Regions from separate parts of the Gordonia sp. SL306 genome, predicted to be linked through region 2. Evidence: riboswitches for the same ligand, from Rfam matches in the RefSeq annotation. Region 2 holds a riboswitch; the other holds the start of a gene.
The links. Region 2 has a riboswitch for S-adenosylmethionine ahead of OVA31_RS06835 (aminotransferase class V-fold PLP-dependent enzyme). Riboswitches for the same ligand answer to the same signal wherever they lie in the genome.
Positions count from the first base shown of each region.

Region 1: it holds a riboswitch for S-adenosylmethionine, as region 2 does, so the genes downstream of both, OVA31_RS19225 (bifunctional o-acetylhomoserine/o-acetylserine sulfhydrylase) here and OVA31_RS06835 (aminotransferase class V-fold PLP-dependent enzyme) in region 2, are expected to answer to the same signal.

Region 1 is NZ_CP113063.1:4,194,656-4,201,268, forward strand. Features, by position in the region: gene metX (homoserine O-acetyltransferase MetX) at 1-974, opposite strand, end outside; gene OVA31_RS19225 (bifunctional o-acetylhomoserine/o-acetylserine sulfhydrylase) at 1,028-2,368, opposite strand; SAM riboswitch class IV at 2,431-2,552, opposite strand; gene OVA31_RS19230 (PE-PPE domain-containing protein) at 2,796-4,676, shown strand; gene OVA31_RS19235 (NADP-dependent isocitrate dehydrogenase) at 5,013-6,233, shown strand; gene OVA31_RS19240 (MFS transporter) at 6,347-6,613, shown strand, end outside.
Region 2 is NZ_CP113063.1:1,508,096-1,514,708, forward strand. Features, by position in the region: gene alc (allantoicase) at 1-742, shown strand, start outside; gene OVA31_RS06825 (hypothetical protein) at 866-2,140, opposite strand; gene OVA31_RS06830 (hypothetical protein) at 2,277-2,771, opposite strand; gene OVA31_RS06835 (aminotransferase class V-fold PLP-dependent enzyme) at 2,768-4,120, opposite strand; SAM riboswitch class IV at 4,139-4,252, opposite strand; gene OVA31_RS06840 (isochorismate synthase) at 4,333-5,451, shown strand; gene OVA31_RS06845 (O-succinylhomoserine sulfhydrylase) at 5,488-6,613, opposite strand, start outside.

The DNA.
Region 1 (6,613 bases), 2.7 Mb from region 2:
ATGCCGCCGACGATGACGGGCACCTGACACCGGCTCAGTGCGGCCTCGATGCCGCCTCGGTCGCGACCGACGTCGTGGTGGTTGAGGACGTTGCTCAGCACCACGTAGCTGCCGGGATCGAAGCGACCGATCAGTTTGTCGGCCTGATGCTGCAGATAGCTGTCCACCGCGTATCGGCCGCCGGTCAGTGGCTCCTCGTCTCCCTGAGGCTGATCGGCGAACCGCTGATCGAGTTCCGCCTCTCCCCGGTACGTCAGGTGGGCGATCCGTCGTGCCACGCCCATGCCGGTCGACGGCACGCGCCCGGTGCCGTGGTAATCGCCGCCCTGCCAGTCGGGATCGGCCTTGATCGCCGCGATCTGTGTTGTCTGCGTACCGATCTGGTCAGCGGTCGCCCTCGCGCCGACGGCGAGGACCAGTGCGCTGCGGACCATCTCGGGATATTCGATCGCCCATTCCAGGGCGCGTGCGCCACCCATCGAGCCGCCGATGACGGCACCGATCCCGGCGATGTCGAGGTGCTCGAGGAGCAGTCGCTCCGCGCGGACCTGATCCAGGACGGTGATCTGCGGGAATCGTGAACCCCACGGTCGCCCATCGGGATCCGGCGACGCGGGTCCGGTGGATCCCCGACAACCGCCGAGTACGTTGGCGGAGATGACGCACCATTCGTCGGTGTCGATCGCGCAGCCGGGGCCAATGAGTCCGTCCCACCAGCCCGGGGAGGGATGCTCCGCGTTCGACGGCCCGGTCACATGCGAGTCGCCGGTGAGGGCATGCAGAGTGAGGATGACGTTGTCGCGGGTCGGCGACAACGTCCCCCAGCGCTGGAAGGCCAGGGTGACGTCGTCGATCTGCCCGCCGTTGTCGAGCGAGACCGAGCCGATCTGCATGCTGGACGTCGTCCCGTCTGGTAACTGCTCCCAGTCGGGCCGGTCAGCTGACTCGGTCTTCGGTTCGATACTCACCGACACGTTTCACTCACTCTGCGCTGCACCTCGGTTCCCCTGTCTCCGTTGATCTCCGGTTATCGTGCCGCCGCCGCGAACCCCTGCTCGAGGTCGGCGATGATGTCGTCGATGCCCTCGATGCCGACGGCCAGGCGTACCAATCCGGGGGTGACGCCCGCGGCGGCTTGTTCCTCGGGCGTCAGCTGGCTGTGCGTTGTCGATGCGGGGTGGATCACCAGCGACCGTACGTCACCGATGTTCGCGACATGACTGTGCAGTCCGAGGGCATCCACAAAGCTCTTGCCGGCGTCGACGCCGCCGGTGATCTCGAACGAGACGATCGCACCTTGTCCCTTGGGGAGCAGCTTCTGTCCGCGTTCGTACCACTCCGACGACGAGAGTCCTGCGTACGCAACGGATTCCACCTGTGCGTGCTGCTCGAGGAACTCGGCGATGCGCTGGGCATTGGATACGTGGCGCTCGACGCGCAGGCTCAGCGTCTCGAGGCCTTGTGCCAGCAGGAAGGCGTTGAACGGGGAGATCGCGGCACCGGTGTCGCGGAGCCATTGCACCCGCGCCTTCAATGCGTAGGCGGGTGCACCGAGGTCCGCGAAGACCGCGCCGTGATAGCTCGCGTCCGGAGTGGTGAAACCCGGGAAGAGATCCTTGCCGTCGCGCTGGGCCCGCCAGTCGAAGGTGCCACCGTCGACGATCACGCCGCCGATCGCGGTGCCGTGGCCGCCGATGTACTTGGTGGCCGAGTGCACGACGATGTCGGCACCGTGCGCCAGCGGATTGAGCAGGTACGGCGTGGCGACGGTGTTGTCGACGATCAGTGGCAGCTGATTACGGTGCGCGACCTCGGCGATGCCCTCGAGGTCGAGGATCTCGTTGTTGGGGTTGGAGATCGTCTCGCCGAACAGGGCTCGCGTGTTGTCCTTGATCGCGGCCTGCCACGAGTCGAGATCCTCCGGATCGTCGACGAAGGAGACCTCGATGCCGAGCTTCGGCAAGGTGTAGTGGAAGAGGTTGTACGTACCGCCGTACAGACGCGGACTGGACACGACGTGTCCGCCGTTCTCGACGATGTTGAGGATCGAGTACGTCTCGGCCGCCTGCCCGGAGGCCACCAACAGTGCCGCGACACCCCCTTCGAGTGCGGCGATGCGCTGCTCGACCGCGTCCTGCGTCGGGTTCATGATCCGGGTGTAGATGTTGCCCGGTTCGGCGAGGCCGAACAGATTGGCCGCGTGCTGCGTGTCGTTGAACGTGTATGACGTGGTCTGGTAGATGGGCAGCGCACGTGCGTTGGTCGTGGCATCGGCGGACTGACCCACGTGAATCTGCTTGGTCTCGAAACTCCAGTTGTCGGCTGGATTGTCGACTGGATCAAGGGTGCCGTCGGGGACGTCAGACATGATTGTGTCATCGCTTTCTACGGTCGGCAGGGTGCAACGACCCTGGTGGGGTCCGACCTTCGGACCCGCGCTTGCCGGGGAACTCGAACCCGAGTTCCTCAACCCGGTCATCACCCGGAGCACCCCACCGCGGATGGAGGGTTGCCGATCAGCAAGCCGGGGCTTTGCGCTGATGCTCATGACCTGGCGTCAAGGATATAACACGGCTCCGGCGGCGCGAGAACCCTCCTGATCGCAGTGATCCGATCTGACCACGCCTGTCGTCTAAAGGAATGAACTTCCTGTCTTGCGTTGGCAAAACTCCAGTTAGAAATCGTTAGCATCACTAACGAGGATTCGGGTTTTGGGATCATGCATTTACCCTGTGACCAGCCCTGGGGACGCGTATCCGGTCCGATTCGCGCCAGGCCGGACGAAGGCCGAACGTATGACAACCCGCTTCCCGATGTCGCGTCGGGCCTCCGTTGTGCTCATCGCCGTGTGCTCGAGCCTGGCCGTCGTCGCGGCGTTCTGCATACCTGGGGCCGTCGGCACCGCCGCCGCCGCCGATTGCGGCGGGGGCGCGGTCGTCATCGTCGGGGGGACGAACGATCCCGATGGCGCGGCGATGATCGGGATCAAGCAGCGATACAGCGGAACGGGACTGGACAACACGCTGGGCACCGGTGACGACACCGACTACGCCGGCGCTCCCTACCAGGTCATCTACGCCGACTATCCGACGACGCTCTGGCCGCTCGGCGCCGCCGGTTACGACGACAGCGTGGCTCAAGGGGAGGACGCGACGCGATCCGCCATCGCCACCTACCAGCAGGCGTGCGGCACGGACAAGCCAGTGGTCGTCGCCGGTTATTCACAGGGCGCCCGAGTCGCCGGCGATGTGCTGTCCGACCTCGGAAACGATCGGGACATGACGGGCGTACTCCTCGACGAGGAGGGCAACCCGGTCCTGGACGAGAACGGGGTTCCCGTCACCGCCACGATCGACACCACGCACATCACCGGCGAGCTTTACGCCGACCCGCGTCGTGACGGAACCGTCAACGGTGAGGGCATCGAGTTGGCGCTGATCGGCGTCATCCCCGGGCTGACGATGACCGGCCCCCGTGACGACGGTTTCGGGACCATTCCGGTGACCACGGTGTGCGCGGCCGGTGACCCGATCTGCGACCTCCCTGATCCGCTCCATGATCCGATCGGGGCGATCGACGGCCTGGTCGGCTACTTCACCAAGCACAATTACTACCCGTACCGCATGTACCTGGATCCGGCCGATTGGCCGACCACCGAATGTGCGGCCGGTTCGACCACCACCTGCATGGTTCCGCAGGATTCCGCGATCGTCGGCGTCATCCGTCAAGGTGCCGAGGCAATCGGGATCGACAGCGCCGAGATACCCGACTTCCTCGCCGGCCACTGGACCGTCGATCTGCCCGACGGCGCCTCGTTGGCGAACCTGCAGCCGCTGGTCCGACTGATCCAGGCGCAGCTGCCCCAACTGCCCGAGCTCGGCTACGGCGCCTACCTGCCGGACCTCTTCGTCTTCGAGGCGATCATCGACGGCATCGTCCACGGGGCGCCGGACGACGTCAAGGCCGGTGTTGCCGCGCTCGCCGCGAGCGCGAAGAGCATCATCCTGGCCCCGCTGAACTATGTGCGATTCCTGGCCGATCAGATCCCCGGTCCCCAGATGCTCGCCCCCGCCGGCACCGCGACCGTGCTGACGGCCGGTGCGATGGATGACCCGTCTGCAGGGGGCAGGGTCGCCGTTCTGCGAGCGGTCGCCACCATCGAGGAACCGCAGGGTGCCGACAGCGGCGCGCCGGCAACTGATCCCGCTCCGTCGGGTACCTCGTCTTCTGCGGCGTCGCAGGGCAACTCGGCTGCGGCGGGCTCCACGGCCGGCAGTGCTGCTCAGGGGCCGGCGGACACCTACACCCCACCCGCGGTCGCCGATACGGACTCGTCGGTCACGGATTCCGGATCGAGCGTCGAGAGCGGCACCGGTGTCACCGGGACCGACTCCACCGGCACGGGCAGCGCCGGCACCGGCAGCCCGGGCACGGGCAACACCGACACGAGCAGCACGGACACGAGCAGCACGGACACCGAAACCGGCAGCAGCGAGTCAGCCGGTGCGGGGTCCTCTCCGGCGTCGGAGAGCGCGGCGTACAGCGGCGACACGACGCCCGGAGACAGCGACACCGGCGACGACCGCGGGACCGGTCCGGCGGTCACGTCGGGGACCGGCGGTGGCACCGCCAAGAGTTCAGCATCCAGCACTGCCGGTGGTGACGACGGGGAGTAGCCCGGACGGTGCTGACTGCAAAGCGCCCCCGAAAAGCGCCCTCCTCACGAGCCTCGTTGCCAATAGGTCGACGAGGGTCGCGAGGAGGGCGCTTTTCGGGGGCGCTTTTGCAGCCCTCTCGAGGCTGCGCCGAGAGCCAGTTCGGGACGGTTCACGGCCCGACCACCCGTGCGCCTTCCAGCACCGAACGGCGGTAAGCTCGAAACTAGCAGTACGCGCGTTCTGCTATAGCGCTGATCGCGCGAGCGGATCACCTGCCGTACTACGTTTGGAATGCATGCAGCCCTGCCACAAGCACAGGGGCTGTCAGTCGTGCCGAGGAGGACGCAAAGCCGTATGGGCAAGATCAAGGTCGAAGGAACGGTCGTAGAACTCGACGGCGACGAGATGACCCGCATCATCTGGCAGTTCATCAAAGAGAAGCTGATCCACCCGTACCTCGACATCGACCTCGACTACTACGACCTCGGCATCGAATACCGCGACCAGACCGACGACCAGGTGACCGTCGACGCCGCGCAGGCCATCCAGAAACACGGAGTGGGCGTCAAATGCGCCACCATCACGCCCGACGAGGCGCGGGTGGAGGAGTTCGGGCTGAAGAAGATGTGGCGGTCGCCCAATGGCACGATCCGTAACATCTTGGGCGGCACGATCTTCCGGTCGCCGATCATCATCTCCAACGTGCCCCGACTGGTTCCCGGCTGGACGAAGCCGGTGGTCATCGGCCGCCACGCCTTCGGTGACCAGTACCGCGCAACGGATTTCAAGGTGCCCACCGGTGGCACCGTCACCATCACGTTCACCCCGGACGACGGCTCCGAGCCGATCGAGCACGAGATCGTGAAGATGCCCGACGAGGGCGGCGTGGTGATGGGTATGTACAACTTCAACAAGTCGATCGAGGACTTCGCCCGCGCATCCTTCAACTACGGATTGCAGCGGAACTATCCGGTCTACCTGTCGACCAAGAACACGATCATGAAGGCCTACGACGGCGCATTCAAGGACATCTTCTCCGACGTGTTCGAGAAGGAGTTCAAAGCGGAGTTCGACGCGGCCGGGCTGCACTACGAGCACCGCCTGATCGACGACATGGTGGCCTCCTGTCTGAAATGGGAGGGCGGCTACGTCTGGGCGTGCAAGAACTACGACGGTGACGTGCAGTCCGACACCGTCGCGCAGGGCTACGGTTCGCTCGGGCTGATGACCTCGGTGCTCCTGACGCCGGACGGCCGCACCTGCGAGGCCGAGGCCGCACACGGCACGGTGACGCGCCACTTCCGCCAGCATCAGCAGGGCAAGCCGACGTCGACCAACCCGATCGCGTCGATCTTCGCCTGGACGCGTGGCCTCGACCACCGCGGCAAGCTGGACAACACGCCGGAGGTCCGAGAGTTCGCGCAGAAGCTCGAGGACGTGGTCATCGACACCGTCGAGGGCGGCAAGATGACCAAGGACCTGGCATTGCTCGTCGGCGGCGATCAGTCGTATCTGACCACCGAGGAGTTCCTCGGCACTCTCGACGAGAACCTGCAGGCCGCCCTCCGAGACTGACTGCCGGTGCATGTCCGGCTCGGCATTCGGTGCCGGCGGCGAGGGACGATCGCCTGTGAACGAACTCACCCCGCGTTTGTGGAATCAGCACGTCGTCGCCTGAGGTTGGAGAAATGGTGTCCTCACCTCCCGGCCTCACGCAGGCGTCGTCCGCCCGCCCGCAGCGGTCCATCCGTCGGTGGGCCATCCTCGCCCTTGCGCTCGGCGGGTTCGGGATCGGAACCACCGAGTTCGTCGCGATGGGCTTGCTGCCGAACATCGCCGGCACCCTCGGCGTCAGCGAGCCGACGGCCGGTCATGTCATCTCGGCGTATGCGTTGGGGGTGGTTGTCGGCGCCCCGCTGATCGCGGCGCTCACCGCTCGCATGTCCCGTCGCACC
Region 2 (6,613 bases):
GTGGTTCAAGGGCAACTACCCGCCGTTCATCTCCGTGGAGGCCGCCGCCGTCGAGGGCGTCGTCTCCGTGGATCAGCTCCTCGACGACGTCGAGTGGGTGACGATCGTCGAGAAGACCGCGGCCGAGGGCGACACCCGCAATCCGTTCAAGGTCGACGCCAAGGATCGCTTCACCCACGTCCGGCTGACCATGCACCCCGACGGCGGCGTCGCGCGCTTCCGGGTCCACGGACGCGGCGTACCCAATCCACACTTCTTCCGGTACGGCCACTTCGACCTCGCGGCACTGGAGAACGGCGGCCTGATCACCGCGTGTTCCAATATGTTCTACAGCTCGCCCAACAATCTGCTGATGCCCGGCCGGGCGCGCAACATGGGCGAGGGCTGGGAGACCTCACGCCGTCGCGACGAGGGCAACGACTGGGTGCAGGTCCGCCTCGCCGGACGCGGGCAGGTCAGTCTCATCGAACTCGACACGAGCTATTTCCTGGGCAACGCACCGGGAGCCGCCATGATCCGCGGTCGCGACGGCGAGGACGGCGAATGGTTCGAGATGTTGCCGCGCACCGACTTACAGCCCGACACCCGGCACCGTTTCGTCGTCGACCTCGATCGCCCGATGACCGAGGCCCGGATGGACATCTACCCCGACGGCGGGATGGCCCGCTTCAAGCTCTACGGAACGCTGACCCCCGACGCCGAGGCCGATCTCGTCGAGCAGTGGGAGCGCGGCGAGGCCTGAGGGGCGCGGGAACGGTTGCCGTCGGCGGGATTTCGGTTGCCGTCGGCGAGATTTCGGTTGCCGTCGGCGAGGTCTCGGTTGCCGTCGGCGGGATTTCGGTTGCTGTCGGCGGGGGGGGGCGGGTCAGGAAACGGTGACCTTGGTGTGCTCGACGGCGTCACCGAGGATCTTGTGCAGGTTGTAGATCGGACGATGTGATTCGAACTGGGTCTCGTAGGGGACCTTCATCTGCGCGACGAGTTGCCCGTAGTGGTTGTTGACCATGTCCTGGTAACGCGGCAGCAGTTCAGTGGTCACGTACTTCCAGCGCAGATCGAACACCGACCAGTCCCAATCCGGGATCGGGGTCGCGATCTTCACGGTCCGGCCGTCGGCCGTCCGGCCCTCGTAGGTGTAGGAGATGAAGTCGCGCAACGCCGGAACTCCCGCCACCGACGGGGAGCCGGCGAGCGTCATCGCATAGGTCAGCGCCGAGCCGACACCGGCCGACCTGCGGTAGTTGCGCACATTGTCGAACTGCCAGCCGACCACGTCGTACTGCTCGCGGCGCAACAGCGTCCCGTTGCCCTCGGAGACCCGAGCCGGTTCGTTCGACTCGATGTCGCGCCAGGCGGCGGCGACGGTGTCGTCGACGATGCCCGCACGACGGAACTCGTCGATCCCGTCGAGGCCGTCCTTGACGAACGCGACGTGCATCGGCATGAGGTCGGAGAAGATCGCCTTCTGCATCACCAGGATCTGCTTGGAGAACCACGCCAGATCGGCCGGGGTGATCTGGTCGGCGTGGTAAGCGAGGTTCTGCAGACCCTTCGGGAACTGGCCGATGATGCCGGGTCCGGCGACCTGGGTGGCCTTCTCGATGATCTGGGCGGCCAGCGGTTGCAGTCCACGGATGCCGTAGATGTCGCCCGCGAGGACCACATCGGCAGTGCCACCGCCGAAGTCGGCACCGACCATCCCGGCCATCCCCGCCCATTGCAGGTTCCGGTGGGCGATCTGGAAGTTCTCGTAGTAACGGTAGCTCTTGATCATGGTCGCCCGCGTCGCGTGGAATCCCTTGGCCGGATCCCAGCCGGCGAGGTCGATACCGGCGTCGGTGGTCGCCTGCACGAGGCGGTACTGGAACAGCAGTGCCGCATAGCGTTTCGGCGCGATACCGCTCGCGCGGGCCTCGCGCACCAGCTGTTCGAGTTGGTGGAGATCGGTCGGCAGGGCCCGGTTGACGCCGCCGCCGTACTGGTCGGCGAACCGGTTCGTCAGCGGCAGGTCGAGGTAGCGCGTCACGGTACCGGCGTGTGCGGGCGCCGCCAGCGAGACACCGCCGATCAGCGCGCCCATCACGGCAACGACGGCCACGGCCAGGCGGCCGGCCCGCGACACAGTACTTCCCCGATGCATGCGTTCCCCCTCGCCGGTCATCCCCTATGACCGAGACGGCAGAACCGTACTGACCAGTGCGAAGCAGTGTCAACACAGCCCGGGGTGAGACGAAACACATCACCGGTCTCACTCCCGGGCTGTCGATGTCGAGGCGTCAGGCGACGCGTCCCCGAGCGGGATCCAGGACGGGAAGCACCTGCTCGCGTACCCGGGCCGTGGTGGCCGAACCGTCGAGCGGCACGATGATGACCGCGTCGGCGATCTCGGCCACATAGATGTCGCGGATCAGCGAGACCAGCCCGTGTGGCGTCCCGACGTACCGGATCGTCTCGGGTTCGTCCGCGACCGTCGGGCGGTCGTCGAGATCGGCGGATGCGCGCGCCGATGCCGGATGCGGGGCGATGGCCGCCTCCACCTCCAGCGCGACGACGAAGTTCGCCTGATCATTCACACCGGCCCGCAGCAGCGACCGGGCCCGCTGCGCATCGCGCAGGGTCGGCCGCCGCACGACGATCGGGAACGTCCTCGCCGAGGCGTCCCCCGCCAGGGCGACCTGCAGTCCCGGGCGCCCGATACTGATCGTCGACGACGGGCGGGCGTATTCGATCGTCTCGGTTCTCTCGATCGTCCTGGTTCTCTCGATCGTCATCGTGCCCTCGCTCTCGTGGTCAATCTCGCCAGCGCGCCGACGAGGCGGTCGATGTCGCCGGAGCCGGTCCCGAGTCCGAAGCTCGCCCGCACCGCGCCGTCCGGATACCCCAGACGGTTCAACAGCGGGTGCGCGCAGAACTTCCCGTCGCGGACCCCGATTCCCGCGCTCTCGCTGAGGAACACGGCCGCCTCACGCGGCGTGCAGCCATCGACGTCGAAGCCCGCGATACCGACCCGGTCGGTCGAGTCCTCGAAGATCCGCAGCTCCGTGACACCGTCGATCGTCGCCAGCCCGTCGTCGAGCCGTGCGCGCAGTAGTTCTTCGTGCAATCCGATGTGCTCGAATCCGACGGCGTCGAGCGCCTCACATGCGGCCGCGATGGCCACGGCCCCGAGCACATTCGGCGAACCCGCCTCGTGCCGGGCCGGGCCGCCGTGCCACTCGATCGCGGTGTCGGCGCCGGTCTCGCCGAAGGAGACGCTCGCCGATGCGCCGCCGCCGGCGAGATAGGGCTCGGCGGCGTCGAGCCAGTCCTGGCGTCCGATCAGCACGCCCGCCCCGAACGGCGCATAGAGCTTGTGTCCGGAGAAGACCAGGTAGTCGATGCCGTGACCGACCATCGACACCCGACGGTGGGCGACGAGTTGGGCCGCGTCGATGAGGATGCGCGCGCCGTTGCGGTGGGCGATCGATGCCAGTCGACCGATCGGCAGCACCTCACCGGTGACATTCGACGCCGCGGTGACGGCCAGCAACGCGGCAGGCGCCGCGGCGAGTTCGGCCTCCAGCGCCGCGAGGGTGTCGTCGATGGTCGCGCACGCACCGACCACGCGCACGCGCGACGACCCGTCGCGATCGGGCGCGCACCATGGCAGCAGGTTGGCGTGATGTTCGATGTCGAGCACCACCACGTCACCGCGGGTCGCATGGGCTGCGAGGTTGATGGCGTCGGTGGTGCCGCGCGTGAAGACCACGGCGTCGTCGGCGCGTGCCCGGACGAATCCCCGGATCACCTCGCGGGCCTGCTCGTAGCGGGCCGTGGTGACCTGGGACAGGTGGCCTGCACCCCGGTGGACGCTGGCGTACTGCGACAACGAGTTCGTGACGGTCTGCGCCACCGCGGCCAACGCCGGCGCGCTCGCCGCGTAGTCGAGGTTGGCGTAACGCACCGTCTCGCCGGTCGAGCACGGCACGCACTCGTCGGCACCGACGACCTGCGCCAACGGCGGGATCGTCTCGGTGTCGACGACCGGGGTGTGGCGAGGCGACAGCGCTGGGGTGGTGAGGGGCGCCGGGTTGGTGAAGGGCGCCGCAGTTGTGAAGGGCGCCGAAAGGACAGCAGTCATGACAAATAGCTCCTGAGGAATCCGCACTTGCCGTGATCACTTCGAACACGGCCGGGTCGTCACCCGGAGCACCCCACCGCGGAGGAGGGTTGCCGACCAGCGAGCCGGGGCTTGTCACTGGCACTCATGACCCACGTCAAGATTCACTGATCGCGCCTCGACGTGTCAATTTTCACTCACCGTGCGCAAAAGCCCGGCGGTAGCGTGAAGCCATGGTCAACCCCGACGCCGACGGCGCGGAACCCGATGTGTTCATCCTGTCGCGGCCGACCGGCTCGGTGGTGGCGAACGGTGTTCGTCGTGGTTTCGTCGACGCCCGTGCGGCCGCGGAGGCCCTGCGCACCGGCGCCGTCGATGCCGTCGTCGGCGCGATCCCGTTCGACGTCGACGATCCCGCCGCCCTGATCGCCCCCGGCACCCTCGTCCACTCCGCACGGCCCGTGGCCGGATCGACGGGTGCGCCGCATCAGGTGCTGTCGATGTCGCTCCACCCCGACCAGTCGGCCCATCGTGACCGGGTCGAACGCGCGATCAAACGGATCGCCGACGGCGAGCTGGACAAGGTGGTGCTGGCACGATCGGTCGATATGACCCTCGACCCGGCGGTCGACGTCGACGACCTGATCCGGGCTCTGGCGCATGGCAATTCGGAGGGTAATGCGTTCGGCATCGACATCGGGGCGGCACGAGGAAGCGGCGGCTGGCTCCTCGGCGCGAGTCCGGAGTTGTTGGTGCGCAAGCAAGGTCGGACGGTGACCTGCCATCCGTACGCCGGCTCGGCGCCGCGTTCCGCGGATCCCGCAACCGACCGTGCCGCCGCAGACGCGCTGGCCGCATCAGCCAAGGACCGGACCGAGCATGCGTTCGTCGTCGACTACCTCAGGGATCGCCTGGCCCCACACTGCGCGGAGATCACCGTGCCGTCGTCGCCGGAGTTGCGCTCGACCGGCGAGATCTGGCATCTGGCGACGCCCATCCACGGCATCCTCCGCGACGACGCCATGACCGCCCTGGACCTCGCTCTGCTGCTGAGCCCCACGCCGGCGGTTTGTGGAACACCCAGTGACCTTGCCGCCCAGTTCATCCGGGACGTCGAGGGCGAGCGCGGCCTCTACGGCGGAGCGATCGGCTGGTGCGACGGCGCCGGGGACGGCGAATGGATGGTGACGATCCGCTGCCTGGAGCTGACCGCGGATCGACGCAGCCTGCGCACCTGGGCGGGGGGCGGCATCGTCGCGCAGTCCGACCCGGGCGCCGAGGTCGACGAGACAACGGCCAAACTGCGGACGGTGTTCAACGCGCTGGGGATAGAGCAAGCCGCCAACCGCTGATCGAGCCCACCGAGAACGAGATCCGCCGACCGCCCGCTACCCCAGCGCCTGATCGAGATCCGCGAGCAGATCCTCGACACCCTCGAGCCCGACCGACAGGCGCACCACCGAGTCGGTGACCCCGATCGACGCCCGGCCTTCCGGCCCCATCGCACGATGCGTGGTGGTCGCGGGATGGGTGATGAGCGACTTCGAATCACCGAGGTTGTTCGAGATGTCCACCACCCGAAGCGCATTGAGCACTTCAAAGGCACGCTTCTTGCCGTCGACGCCGTCGCGGTCGGCGATCTCGAAGGTGACCACCGTGCCACCACCCGACATCTGCTTGTGCGCGAGCACATGCTGCGGATGTGATTGCAGGAACGGGTATTTCACCCAGCGAACCCGCGGGTCGTCTTCGAGGAACTGCGCGATGCGCAGAGCCGAGGCCACCGAGGCGTCGAGCCGCAACCGCATGGTCTCGAGCCCCTTGAGCAACGTCCAGGCGTTGAACGGACTGAGCGCCGGACCGGTGTGGCGCATCAGCGTCTGGACAGGTCCGTCGATGAATTCTCTCTCGCCGAGCACCGCTCCGCCCATCACCCGGCCCTGACCGTCGATGTGCTTGGTACCCGAGTACACGATCACGTCGGCACCCATGTCGAGCCCGCTCTGCAGCAACGGCGTGGCGAAGACGTTGTCCAGCACCACCTTTGCACCGGCGGCGTGCGCGAGTTCCGAGACCCGCACGACGTCGACCAGTGTCTGCATCGGATTCGACGGCGTCTCGAAGAACACCGCCGTCGTCGGCTTCGACAACGCCGCTTCCCACTGGTCGAGGTCTTCGCCGTCGACGAAGACGGTCTCGACACCCCAGCGGGGCAGGATCTCGTTGCACACCACGAAACACGAACCGAACAAGCTGCGCGCGGCGACCAGCCGATCGCCCGCCTTCAGCAGTGCGCCAAGCGCGACGAAGACCGCGGCCATACCGCTCGCGGTGGCAAAGCACGCCTCGGCACCCTCGAGACTGCGCAGCCGTTCCTGGAAGATCTCGACGGTCGGGTTCCCGTACCGGGAGTAGACAAATCGGTCGTCCTCACCGGTGAACGCGCGCTCGGCGGCCTCGGCGGACTCGTAGACGTAGCCGCTGGTCAGGTACAGCGCCTCGGAGGTCTCGAAG